DNA from 2 places in the Exiguobacterium sp. s145 genome. Region 1 is predicted to be linked to the other one. Evidence: riboswitches for the same ligand, from Rfam matches in the RefSeq annotation. Region 1 holds a riboswitch; the other holds the start of a gene.
The links. A riboswitch is a leader RNA that binds a small molecule or an ion and turns the genes downstream of it on or off. The one in region 1 is predicted to bind S-adenosylmethionine.
Positions count from the first base shown of each region.

Region 2: it holds a riboswitch for S-adenosylmethionine, as region 1 does, so the genes downstream of both, KNQ07_RS06110 (alpha/beta hydrolase) here and KNQ07_RS13705 (LLM class flavin-dependent oxidoreductase) in region 1, are expected to answer to the same signal.

Region 1 is NZ_JACSMV010000022.1:26,669-32,780, forward strand. Features, by position in the region: gene KNQ07_RS13685 (ABC-F family ATP-binding cassette domain-containing protein) at 63-1,688, shown strand; gene KNQ07_RS13690 (NUDIX domain-containing protein) at 1,774-2,139, shown strand; gene KNQ07_RS13695 (SRPBCC family protein) at 2,219-2,677, opposite strand; gene KNQ07_RS13700 (ATP-grasp domain-containing protein) at 2,780-3,727, opposite strand; gene KNQ07_RS13705 (LLM class flavin-dependent oxidoreductase) at 3,724-4,782, opposite strand; SAM riboswitch class I at 4,855-4,960, opposite strand; gene KNQ07_RS13710 (DUF975 family protein) at 5,069-5,707, opposite strand; gene KNQ07_RS13715 (DUF2325 domain-containing protein) at 5,778-6,112, opposite strand, start outside.
Region 2 is NZ_JACSMV010000004.1:62,604-68,715, reverse strand. Features, by position in the region: gene rho (transcription termination factor Rho) at 1-583, shown strand, start outside; gene KNQ07_RS06125 (type B 50S ribosomal protein L31) at 681-926, shown strand; gene KNQ07_RS06120 (DedA family protein) at 962-1,612, opposite strand; gene KNQ07_RS06115 (thymidine kinase) at 1,790-2,410, shown strand; gene KNQ07_RS06110 (alpha/beta hydrolase) at 2,474-3,232, opposite strand; SAM riboswitch class I at 3,295-3,398, opposite strand; SAM riboswitch class I at 3,648-3,751, shown strand; gene KNQ07_RS06105 (methionine ABC transporter ATP-binding protein) at 3,838-4,869, shown strand; gene KNQ07_RS06100 (methionine ABC transporter permease) at 4,859-5,509, shown strand; gene KNQ07_RS06095 (MetQ/NlpA family ABC transporter substrate-binding protein) at 5,546-6,112, shown strand, end outside.

The sequences.
Region 1 (6,112 bases):
TATCATTTTGTGGTACACTCGTAACAGCACATCACACACTAGAAACGAGGGTTCATCTCTATATGATTACAGTACAAAACGTCGGTCTCCGCTTTGCGGACCGTAAATTATTCGAAGACGTCAACATCAAGTTCACACCGGGCAACTGCTACGGTCTCATCGGTGCAAACGGTGCCGGTAAATCAACATTCCTTAAAATTCTTGCCGGTGATATCGAAGCCCAGCAAGGAGACGTCATCATCACGCCGGGCGAACGCCTTGGTGTCCTTCGCCAGAACCACTATGAATATGAAGAATTCCAAGTCATCGAAACGGTCATGATGGGGCATAAGCGCCTTTATGAAGTCATGAAAGAAAAAGATGCTATCTATATGAAAGAAAACTTCTCGGACGAAGACGGCATGCGTGCTGCCGAGCTCGAAGGTGAGTTCGCAGAAATGAACGGATGGGAAGCAGAGTCGGAAGCGGCAATGCTTTTACAAGGTCTTGGTATTAAAGAAAACCTGCATACGAAAACAATGGCTGAATTAACAGGCGGAGAGAAAGTTAAAGTATTGCTTGCCCAAGCCTTGTTCGGTAAACCAGACATTCTGTTGCTCGATGAGCCTACCAATGGTCTTGATCTGAAAGCCGTTAAATGGCTTGAAGAGTTCTTGATCGGGTTTGAAAATACGGTCATCGTCATTTCCCACGACCGTCACTTCCTCAACAACGTGTGTACGCATATGGCCGATCTCGATTACGGGAAAATCCAACTGTATATCGGAAACTATGATTTCTGGTATGAGTCAAGTCAGCTCGCTTCACGTATGGCAGGCGATCAAAACAAGAAAAAAGAAGAAAAAATCAAAGAACTTCAAGCCTTCATCGCCCGTTTCAGCTCGAACGCTTCCAAAGCGAAACAGGCGACATCACGGAAAAAGTTGCTTGATAAAATTACACTCGACGACATCCGTCCGTCGTCACGCCGTTATCCGTTCGTCGGCTTCACACCGGAACGTGAAATCGGAAACGATCTGTTGATCGTCGACGGCATTTCGAAAACAATCGATGGTGTCAAAGTCCTTGATAATGTCCGTTTCTCGTTAAACAAAACGGATAAAGCCGTCTTTATCAGCCAAAATGACATCGCGATCACGACACTCTTCAAAATTCTGATGGGTGAGATGGAAGCGGACAGCGGAACATTCAAATGGGGCGTCACGACGTCACAATCTTATCTGCCAAAAGATAACTCCGCTTTCTTCGAAGGTTCGGACAAAACGATTCTCGATTGGTTGCGCCAGTATTCGCCGGCTGACGAGAGCGATACGTTCCTCCGTGGTTTCCTCGGCCGGATGCTCTTCTCCGGTGAAGAAGTCATGAAAAAAGCGTCTGTCTTATCCGGGGGAGAAAAAGTCCGTTGCATGTTATCAAAAGCGATGCTCAGCGGCTCAAACGTTCTTGTCCTCGACGATCCGACGAACCACTTGGATCTCGAATCGATCACGGCACTCAACGATGGTTTGATCGCTTACAAAGGCGCGATGCTCTTCAGTTCGCATGACCATCAGTTCGTTGAAACGATTGCAAACCGGATCATCGAATTGACACCAAACGGTATCGTCGATAAAGAAACAACATACGATGAATACCTCAACAACGAGTCTGTTCAACAACAATTGTCTACGTTGTACGCAACAAACTAATGCAGTCTACAAGAGACCTGTCCTAACGGATTGGGTCTCTTTTTTGTACACTAAACGTATGAATCGGAACAGAGGAGGAAATCATGTGCGTCACCGTGCCTGCGCAGCTTTGATTAAGAACAATCAGATTTTGATGGTCCGTCTTGAGACAAACGATCGAAGTTTCTGGACATTACCCGGAGGGGGGCTCGAGGAAAATGAAACCTTCGAACAAGCGGTCATTCGGGAGGTGCAAGAGGAAGTGAATCTCGCCATCCGCATCATCAAACCTCTTTACTCAGAAACTCACGCAAACGGACAAGAGATCTGCTTTTTAGTCAGACAGATTGATTCACGCGAACCGATTTTAGGATATGATCCAGAACGTTTAGAGGGAAATCAAGTTCTGACCGGAGTGAGATGGACGCCACTTTCGGAGATGACCGCCGATCGACAAGTCGCAAAAATTTAACGGCTTTGGGATATGACATACTCTTTTTGTAAAACCAAACGAAAGGCATCTGCTCCAGTCGAGTAGATGCCATTATTGATCATGTACGCAGTTGACTTGCCTCTTCTTCCACACGTCGGAGCAATTCCTGCACGATTTTTTCTGTTTCCCGTTCGCCGCCAAGCGAAAGCAGGCTTCGTCCGACGAAATTCGCCCCTTCGTTTTTCCCCGTATAAATCAGCTGACAACTTGTTTCGTCAAGCCGCTTTAACGTAAACGTCATTTCGAGTTTAAAGATTTTGGCAAGCGTAAAACCAATCGTATTTTGTTTGAAATCCGGTTGATTTGTATAGGCAAGATCCGTCACGATATATGTCTCGAGGCGATTCCCTTGCATATACGTTTGCCGGTATGTCGAACCGACGACACCCGGTTTCCGTTCGATCACCTCGTGCTGGACGACACCTGGAATCAGGCGTTGTAACCGATCGTGATCAAAGATATGCCAGGCTTCCTCGATTGGAACATCCAGTCGCTTTTCTTCATGCCACGTTACCACCCGAACACCTCCCTTTACTGAAAAATACCCTGATGCGTGCAGTTCTAACTTCAGACTGCACACATGCAGGGTATTTGGCCTATTTTAATCGGTCCGTGATGATTATTTTACGGTCTGACGTTCGAGGGCCGCACCAAGGAACTTCGCCAGTTCGAGCATTCCGAACTTACCGGCGGCCGCTTCCGCATCCGAGTTGTAGTTCGTATTCGTGTTGACGTCATACGTATAAATCGTTCCATCCGCATCCTTGATGAACTCGATGCCGGCGACGGCAATCTGATTCGCTTGCAGGAATGCTTCGTACTTTTGAATGATTGGATCATCAAATCCGTCAACGACTTTAAATTTCATCGGTGTTTGCGGTGCTTCTTCCCCGACCGGGCAGAATAAGTCATCGATCACACACGCATCCGCCGGGCACAGTTCAAAGCCTTCTGATGTATCAACTTGGACAGCGTAAACGAATTTTCCACCGACGAATTCACAGCGTGTAATATACGGTTCCGGTGCCTGGATATACTCTTGGATCAACGTGATTCCGTCGACCGGCTCATCAAACGTCGGACCGTCAAGATACGTCTCGAGTGCTTCAATCGAGTGGAACAACTGGACACCGAGTCCTTTTCCGGCACGGTTGTGTTTTGTGATGAACGAAGACACCCCGATATTTTTCGCCGCCTCGACGATTTGATCACGTCCGACGGCAGCCGTCGTTTTCGGCACCCGGATTCCGGCTTTTCGAAGCGCCGTATACTGATTGATTTTACTGACTTCCAGTCGCAACGCACGTGTTCCGTTGAAGACCGTCCGGTCGTGTTCTTCGAGCCATGCAAGGATTCCTTCCGTCAGTTCCGGTGCATAACGGTGGCCGCGCGTGTGCGACGATGCACTCATCCGGCTGTAAAAGACACCTTCCGGCGGCACTTCATCAAGCGGGACCTGTCCTTCGTCGAGATGCCACTGTTCGTACGGCAGTTCCAGTTCCTCCAGTCGTTTGATCAGATGATCCGTCCATTCCTGATTTTCGTGTAAGATATGAATTTTTGTCATTTGATTTGACCTACCTTTCGTTTTTCTTCGACGAGCGGCATGACGTCGCGCGCGAAGCGTTCCATTTCTTCCAGTTGTGGTGAGAATTGAAGGAGCAACAGAGTAACGCCGACTTCTTCAAACGCAAGAATCCGCTCGGCAATCTGTTCCGGTGTCCCAATTAAATCAGGACGGAGTCCGCGGTTCGAGACCGAATAGTCATTCCGTTTTACCTGTTGTTCGAGTTGCGATTTACTGACGAAGTCATCATACCCGGCGTACCCGGCACTGTCTTCCTTCACATCCGTAATCCGTTGCCACTCGCGCACCGCCTCTTCTTCCGTATCGCGGCAGATGATATAAGCTGCCAGTCCAAAACTTTCAAGTGGTGTCTGTCCCGTCGCATGGCGGCGTTTTTTCATGTCTTCAATCTTGACGGACACTTCTTCGACCGTTCCGCCGTGCATGACATAGGCATCACAGTGGTTGACGATGGTTTGCTTGCCGGCTTCACTTTCTCCACCTGCATACAATTTGATGCCCGGGCGTTGCGCCGGTTTTGGATGTAGTTGTGTCTTCTCGAGCGTATAGTAGTTACCGTCAAAGCTGTACGGGGAAGCATCTGCCCATAACCCTTTCATGATCGTGACAAACTCTTCCGTTCGGGCGTAACGTTCGTCGTGAGCCGTGAAGATCCCGTTGTACTGCCGGGCTTCTTCTTCCCACCAGGCGGAGACGACGTTCAGCGTAAAGCGCCCGTTGCTGAGTTGATCGATGTTTGCTGCCATCTTCGCGGTCGTCGCCGGATTATGGAATCCCGGACGGACGGCTGTCATGATTTCGAGACGCTCCGTCGTTGCGGCAATCGCCGCTGCTGTCGTCCAGGCTTCAAGACTTGGTGCTTCAAGCCCTTTGATGTCATTTAAGTTTAATTCCGCAATCAGTGTCGTCGAAAACCCGATTCGTTCTGCCGTTTGCGCGACCTGTTTCGCATAGTCGAACGTCGCCGGCATCTGTTCGTCCTCGACATTTCGTAACCACCCGCCAAAAATCGGTAACCAAAATCCATACTCCATCCGTTATGTCCCCCTTATAAAAAAAATCGCGCTTCTCGAAAATCGAAAAGAGCGACGGATTAATCATGTCTGCTCTTATCTTCAAAGGAAAAATTCCTTTTAGGAAGTAGCACCTTCCGCTGCACGCGGGGTTGCTGAAGTGTCTTCGGGCCATTCCCTCGACTTCTCTTGATAAGAATTATTGGAATTATCGTACACTTTTTAGCAGAGTAAAGCAACCATTAAACCTTGTTTTCCAATCGGAATTAAAAAAGGACGAGAGCTTGGCTCCCATCCTCTTCTCACATTAATATGGTGCTACAAACGTTGATTGTTCACCAGGTGCTTCTTCTCCGCGGATCCGGTCGTAGAATTTCGCAAGCGTGACGCTGACGTAAGGAATAATCCACAAGAATCCGATTCCGATCGTGATCAATCCAAGGAAAAACCAGCCTATGAAAGATAGAATCAACAGGAAAGCTTCCATTTTGTGTCCATCCATCATTTGACGTGACCGGGTGATTGCTTCCAATACACCAATCGAAGGTTCATCCCGCAAAATGTAGTAAGTCAACATATACGAAAATGATTTGATAATGGCCGGTACAACCAATAACAATGCCCATAGGAACAAGAATATAAATTGGACGATTGAAAGCAGGACGACTTTTACGAAATATTTATAGGGCTCAAATAAATCACTGATTTTTGTTTGTTCTCCCCGTGCGATAGAAAGTGAGAACCAGACCCATCCTGCACCAAGTGGGATTAATAAGACCGTTGCAATCAATCCGAGGAAGTCAATCGTTTGGAAAGGTTCGTCATAATCAGACGACAGCAGTTCCGGAATGACTTGCAGAATTGCGAATAATAAAAACATCAAGACCGTAAAGCCCCAACGACCGCTTAATGCTTCCTTTGCTGATTTTTTTAATTGTGATGACATAAATAAGATCCTCCTCAAAATAAGTTCTATCTCTATTTACGGCTAATTAGGAGAGGAGTTTCATCTTTTTTCAGGATTTTCCTGTTTTCAACTGATTTAAGCGGGCTTTTTCAAGTTGGCGCTGGCATGCCGTATACAAAGAACGCCGCCCATCCAGTCGTTCCATCGCAAACGGGATGTCATGTTTTTTCGCCTGGGCGATGACGTGTGCAGAAGCCGCATGGGATACCCGGCTTGTCACGACGACGATCGCATCGGTCTTTTTGGCAAGACTGGCGATTTTCTTCGCAGATTGAGCGTCACCCGACAGATGAATCAGTTCGATTCCAGTTTTTTCGAAAAACGTCCGGTAGACCGGAGCTTGCTGTTCATTTCCGACAATGACGAGCCGCATGCCTTCGAACG
Region 2 (6,112 bases), on a different contig from region 1:
TGTGTTGGAGCGGGCGATGCGTCTCGTCGAGCATAAAAAAGATGTCGTTATTTTAATGGATTCGATTACACGTTTGACGCGTGCTTACAACTTAACGGTTCCGCAAAGCGGACGGACGTTGTCCGGGGGGATTGACCCGGCAGCCTTCCACAAACCAAAACGCTTTTTCGGTGCAGCCCGGAATATCGAACACGGCGGCAGTCTGACGATTCTCGCGACGGCACTCGTCGAAACCGGTTCACGGATGGATGATGTCATCTATGAAGAGTTTAAAGGAACTGGAAACATGGAACTGCATCTGGACCGGAAATTATCCGAGCGCCGGATTTTCCCGGCCATCGATATCCGGAAATCCGGAACACGGAAAGAAGAGTTGCTGTTACCGAAGGAGCAACTGGATGCCTTATGGACGATCCGCCGGACGATGAACGAGTCCAATGAGTTCGTCGACAGCTTCTTACGCAAGATCCGGGATACAAAAAATAACGAAGAATTTTTCGTCGAACTGGAGAAAGAAAAGAAGAAACCCGTCCGGCGTGCGCCTGTGAAGCCACGTGTGACGAAAACCGACACAACGACTTGAAAATAGGTATTGCGGGGCATGAAAAAATCGTTTAGTATAGGAAGGTAACTTACTCTGGCTCAGCAAATGAACCAGGGCGGAAGGAGAGAAAACAACCATGAAACAAGGAATTCACCCAAACTACAACAAAGTTGTATTTATGGACTCAACTACTGAGTACAAATTCTTGACTGGTTCTACACGTTCTTCGAACGAGACAATCACTTGGGAAGATGGAAACGAGTACCCACTCATCCGTGTGGATGTGTCTTCGGACTCGCACCCATTCTACACTGGTCGTCAAAAGTTCAACGCTGCAGACGGTCGTGTCGATCGCTTCAACAAAAAATACGGCCGCAAGTAATTGCGACTTCAGTATTAAAAAACAGCCTGTCTCCTTCACTGGAGCAGGCTGTTTTTGTATAGGCTGAATTTGGCACGGTACGTCAGGTACGTCTTCAGAACGAAGGACAGACCGATTGCACCCGCAGCACCGACCAGGTAAGGGAGTGTATCCGGATTGTTCGCGAAATGTTCGAGCAGTAGACTGAAGGAAAAATGACGCCCTAAAAAATATCCGGCTCCTAAAAAAACACTGATCCAAATGAGAGCACCTGTATACGCATAGGTGGCGAAGATCCGGAACGGCATTTTCGAGACACCGGCAAAAAAGGCGGACAACTGCCGAAGACCCGGTATGTAGTAACCGATGATTAGGACGGTTTTTCCGTAACGTAAAAATCCGGCTTCGGCTTTAAAGATATGTTTTTCAGAAATCCGTAATTTCGGAGCCATTCGATGCAGTAACGGCATTCCGAGCTTCAAACCGAGCACGTAGCTGATCGTCATACCGATGCAACTGCCGGCATAGGCGGCAAGAATCGTTCCGACGAGCGGTAAATCACCGTGATGCATCCAAAATCCTGACATGACGAGTAACGTCTCGTCCGGAACCGGAAGACCGACGATTCCACCGGCCAGAAGAATTGCGAGTCCGAACGCTCCATATTGGTGGAGGACTTCGTGTAATATGTGATGAATCGGAGTCACCTTCCTTCAAAGAAACTTCTCTTTCAGTGTACAGGAAATACATACCAGTTGAAATGAGAAGATGAAGAAAGTGGCGAATTTGGCAAGGGTTTTTGATTTTTAGAAGTCAATCCTTTTTCTCAATTTAGATTCGGGCTATACTCGTTAAAGTGACTAATTTAGAGGACGGTGTTTACGATGATGCATGTGATCAATCAATATGGTTGGATTGAAGTGATTTGCGGAAGTATGTTTTCCGGCAAGTCGGAAGAACTGATCCGTCGTGTCAGACGGGCACAGTATGGAAAGTTACCGGTTCAAGTGTTCAAGCCGGCAATCGATGACCGGTATCATGAGGAACACGTCGTGTCGCACGTCGGCAATTCGGTCATCGCGATTCCGATGGCGACGAGCCGTGATGTCTATGCAGCAGTGGCGGAAGAGACGCAAATCGTCGCAATTGACGAAGTTCAATTTTTTGACGATGAGATTGTCGCCGTCATCGAAGCACTGGCTCAAGATGGCAAACGCGTCATTTGTGCAGGCCTCGATCAAGATTTTCGGGCAGAACCATTCGGCAAGATGCCTGAATTATTGGCACGCGCAGAATTCGTGACGAAATTACAGGCGATTTGTCTGTCGTGCGGCGATCCGGCATCGCGGACCCAACGATTGATTGACGGAAAACCGGCCAACTACAATGATCCGATCATTCTGGTCGGGGCGTCTGAGTCCTATGAACCACGTTGCCGCCATTGCCACCAAGTACCGGGGAAACCACAACCGTTGCAGGAATGGAAAAAGCAACAACATAATTAAGCAATACAAAAAAGCGAACGATTCCCGGCAGTCAGGCCGAAGAATCGTTCGCTTTTTTGGGGTTCAGCCGGTCTGTGTCAAGTGGCTGAACTGTTCGACGAACTGCAGCGTTTCGCGGACAATCGTTTTTTGGTCGTGGTCAAGCGTTGCGACGTGGTAGGAGTCAAGCAGACAGTAACTGCGCTTATCTGCTGCACCAATCGTCCGGTACAAATAATCCGAACAGATCGGTGGGACGACATGATCCTCGGCAGAATATAAAATAAGCGTCGGAATTTGAATCGTCGCGAGGTGTGGTCGCGTCTCCTCAATCAATCGTAACAGTTCCGAAGCGCAGACGGCGGGGACAAGATCATAGATGATTTCAAAAGCCGACTGTTTGATATCAGGGACACTTTCCGGAAGATAGACCGGACAATCGGTGAACGACAAGGCTTCGTAGGCAGGGACGGACAAGGCGGCATTGATGGTGATGATTCCTGCGACCGGGAGTCCTTCAGCGGCAAGTGACAGGGCAAGTGTCGCGCCCATCGATTGGCCGACGATGAAGACGGATTCGCATCGTCCCGCCAATTGTTCAAAGCCGTCCCGGACGCTCTGCTTCCAGTCATCGGCCGTCGCCGCTTCGAATTCTCGCAGATCCGTCCCATGCCCGTGCAGGCGTGGCGCATGGACGGAAAAACCGTGTGCTGCGAACTGTTCTCCTACAGCCCGAACACTTTGCGGCGTTGCATTAAAACCATGACAGAGCAAAATGCCGACGGATCCGCGTCCTAAGGAAAAGGCTTCGGCACCCGGTATAACAGGATAAACCATACTCATCATCTCGTCCTCCATTTCAAAAATAAAAACCCGTTTGGCTTTGGACGCAAACGAGTTTCTCGTGTGTATCATCCAAAGCAATTGCTTTGCTGGTCGGAGCACCTTGCCGATCGGCAGGTTGCCGTGGAGTCCTAGAGCCAGGTCTCTCGTCCACTCTTGATATATCGTATAGGAATTGTCGGATTAATCATTGAGAAGATGATAGCATTGACGGAAAGGGATTGTCAAACTCTCTTTATACGGCGTCGAAGAGCTTTCGGGAATCCGTCCTGTCCCGGGTTGCTGATCGATATGGGTCATATGGTTTATTTTTGAAAATATGGTTGACCTTTAAAAGATCTTTCTGTAGTGTAAAAATTAGTTTTACGACATAAGTTCAACCGGCAACAATACACATATGAATTTCATACCGCAACACTTATCCAGAGAGGTGGAGGGACTGGCCCTACGAAACCTCGGCAACAGACTCATTATGAGCACTGTGCCAATTCCATCAGACAATTGTCTGAGAGATGAGTCGAGTGGATTCTGCCATTGTGCGGATCCAGGTCTCTTCTTGTTTCTTAAGAAGAGACCTTTTTTGTATTTTGAAGGGGGAAAAAGTGGTGATTACATTCAAAAATGTAAAAAAAATCTATGAAACAAATGATCAATCGATTGCTGCGCTGAATGGCGTGGATCTCGAAATCCGAAAAGGCGAAATCTTCGGCGTCATCGGTTTCAGTGGAGCCGGGAAAAGCTCCTTATTACGTTGCGTCAACCTGCTCGAACGGCCGACATCCGGCAGTGTGACGGTCGATGGACAAGATTTGACGACACTGTCGGCGAAGCAGTTACGGGAGGCGAAGCAACACATCGGGATGATTTTTCAGCACTTCAACCTGCTGGATTCGAATACAGTATTTGCGAACGTCGCTAAACCGCTCGTCTTAAAAGGTGTCAAAAAAGATGAGGTCGAGCGGCGGGTCACGGAACTGCTGGAGTTCGTCGACTTGGCGGATAAAGCTGATCACTATCCGGATCAGCTATCAGGCGGACAGAAACAACGGGTCGGGATCGCCCGGGCACTCGCCACCCAGCCATCGGTCCTGTTATGTGACGAAGCGACATCCGCTCTTGATCCGCAAACGACCCAACACATATTGCGTCTGCTGAAACAAATCAATCAGGAATACGGCATTACGATTTTACTGATTACCCATGAGATGGGGGTCATCCGTGAAATCTGTGACCGGGTCGCCGTCATTGAAGCCGGTCAGCTGATTGAATCAGGGACCGTGTTCGATGTCTTCTCGAACCCGCAGACGGCAACGGCGAAAAACTTCGTCCGCTCCGTCATGCAGGATGAGATTCCGGCCTCGGTTCAAAAAGTCATCGATCAACGGGATGCCGGCCATCACATCTACAAAATCAACTTCCTCGGGGCAGGGACGGGACAACCGCTCTTATCGCAGGTCGCAAAACGGTTTGATGTCGATCTCAACATCCTGCACGGCAGCATTACGGAACTGCAAAACATTCCGTTCGGCAGTCTGCTTGTTGAACTGATTGGCGACGCGACGGAAATCAAGCGGGCATTACAATATATCGATCAGTCGGATGTCATCGTCGAGGAGGTGCTCGCAGATGCTAGTTAATTACACGGACATCTGGACTGCTTTTCTGCAGACGTTGACGATGGTTGGACTGTCATTACTCTTTTCGACATTGATTGGTTTACCGCTCGGGATTCTGCTTGTCGTGACACGCAAAGGAGCGTTGCTCGAACGAATTCCGTTCTTCAATGTCCTAAGCGGCATCGTCAATATCTTCCGGTCCGTTCCGTTCATCATTCTGCTCGTGGCAATCATTCCGCTGACCCGTTTAATTGTCGGATCGTCAATCGGAACACAGGCGGCAATCGTTCCGCTCGTCTTTTACGCGGCACCGTACATTGCCCGCCTGATCGAAAGTTCGTTGCTTGAAGTCGATACCGGTGTCCTTGAGGCAGCGGAAGCGATGGGGGCGACACCGTTGCAGACGATTTTCCGTTTTCTGTTGCCGGAAGCGCTCAGCTCGCTTGTTCTGAACCTGACGATTGCGACGATTGGTTTGATCGGCGCATCAGCAATGGCCGGGGCGATTGGTGGCGGTGGACTTGGTGACTTGGCGATTACTTACGGTTACCAACGGTTTGATACGACGGTCATGATCATCACGGTCGGAATTCTCGTCATCTTGGTTCAAGGGTTACAGACGACAGGCAATCTGTTAGCACGAAAAATTCGGAGACACTAAACAACTACAAATAGAGAAAAAAGGGAGAGATGAAAGATGAAAAAAGGTTTAGCGATTGGTGCAGCATTAACGACGGTATTGTTTGCGGGATGTGCCGCTTCCGGAGAAGAAGATCAAAAGACGGTCAAGCTCGGAGTCAGCGGTTCTGATACACAAGTCTGGGAATACGTCGCGAAAAAAGCGAAGAAAGAGGGCATCACGATTGAACTCGTCAAGTTCTCCGACTACGTCCAGCCGAACCTCGCCCTGGCGGAAGGGGAGATTGATGCGAACTCCTTCCAGACGGTCTCTTACTTTAACGCCTTCAAAAAAGAACATAAGTTAAAACTGTCGCCGATTGCGACGACGGTCATCGCGCCGATGGGGATTTATTCGGATAAGGTCAAGGACGTCAAAGACATTCCGGTTGGCGGAAAGATTGCCGTTCCGAACGAAGCGACGAACATGGGTCGGGCATTGCTGTTGTTGCAGGAAGCCGGCTTGATTAAATTGCCTGACGACTTTGACGGCAACGGCTCCGTCGATAAAATCGTCGAGAATCCGAAAAAACTGAAGATTGTCCCGGTCGTGGCCGGTCAGACACCACGCGTTCTGCCGGATGTC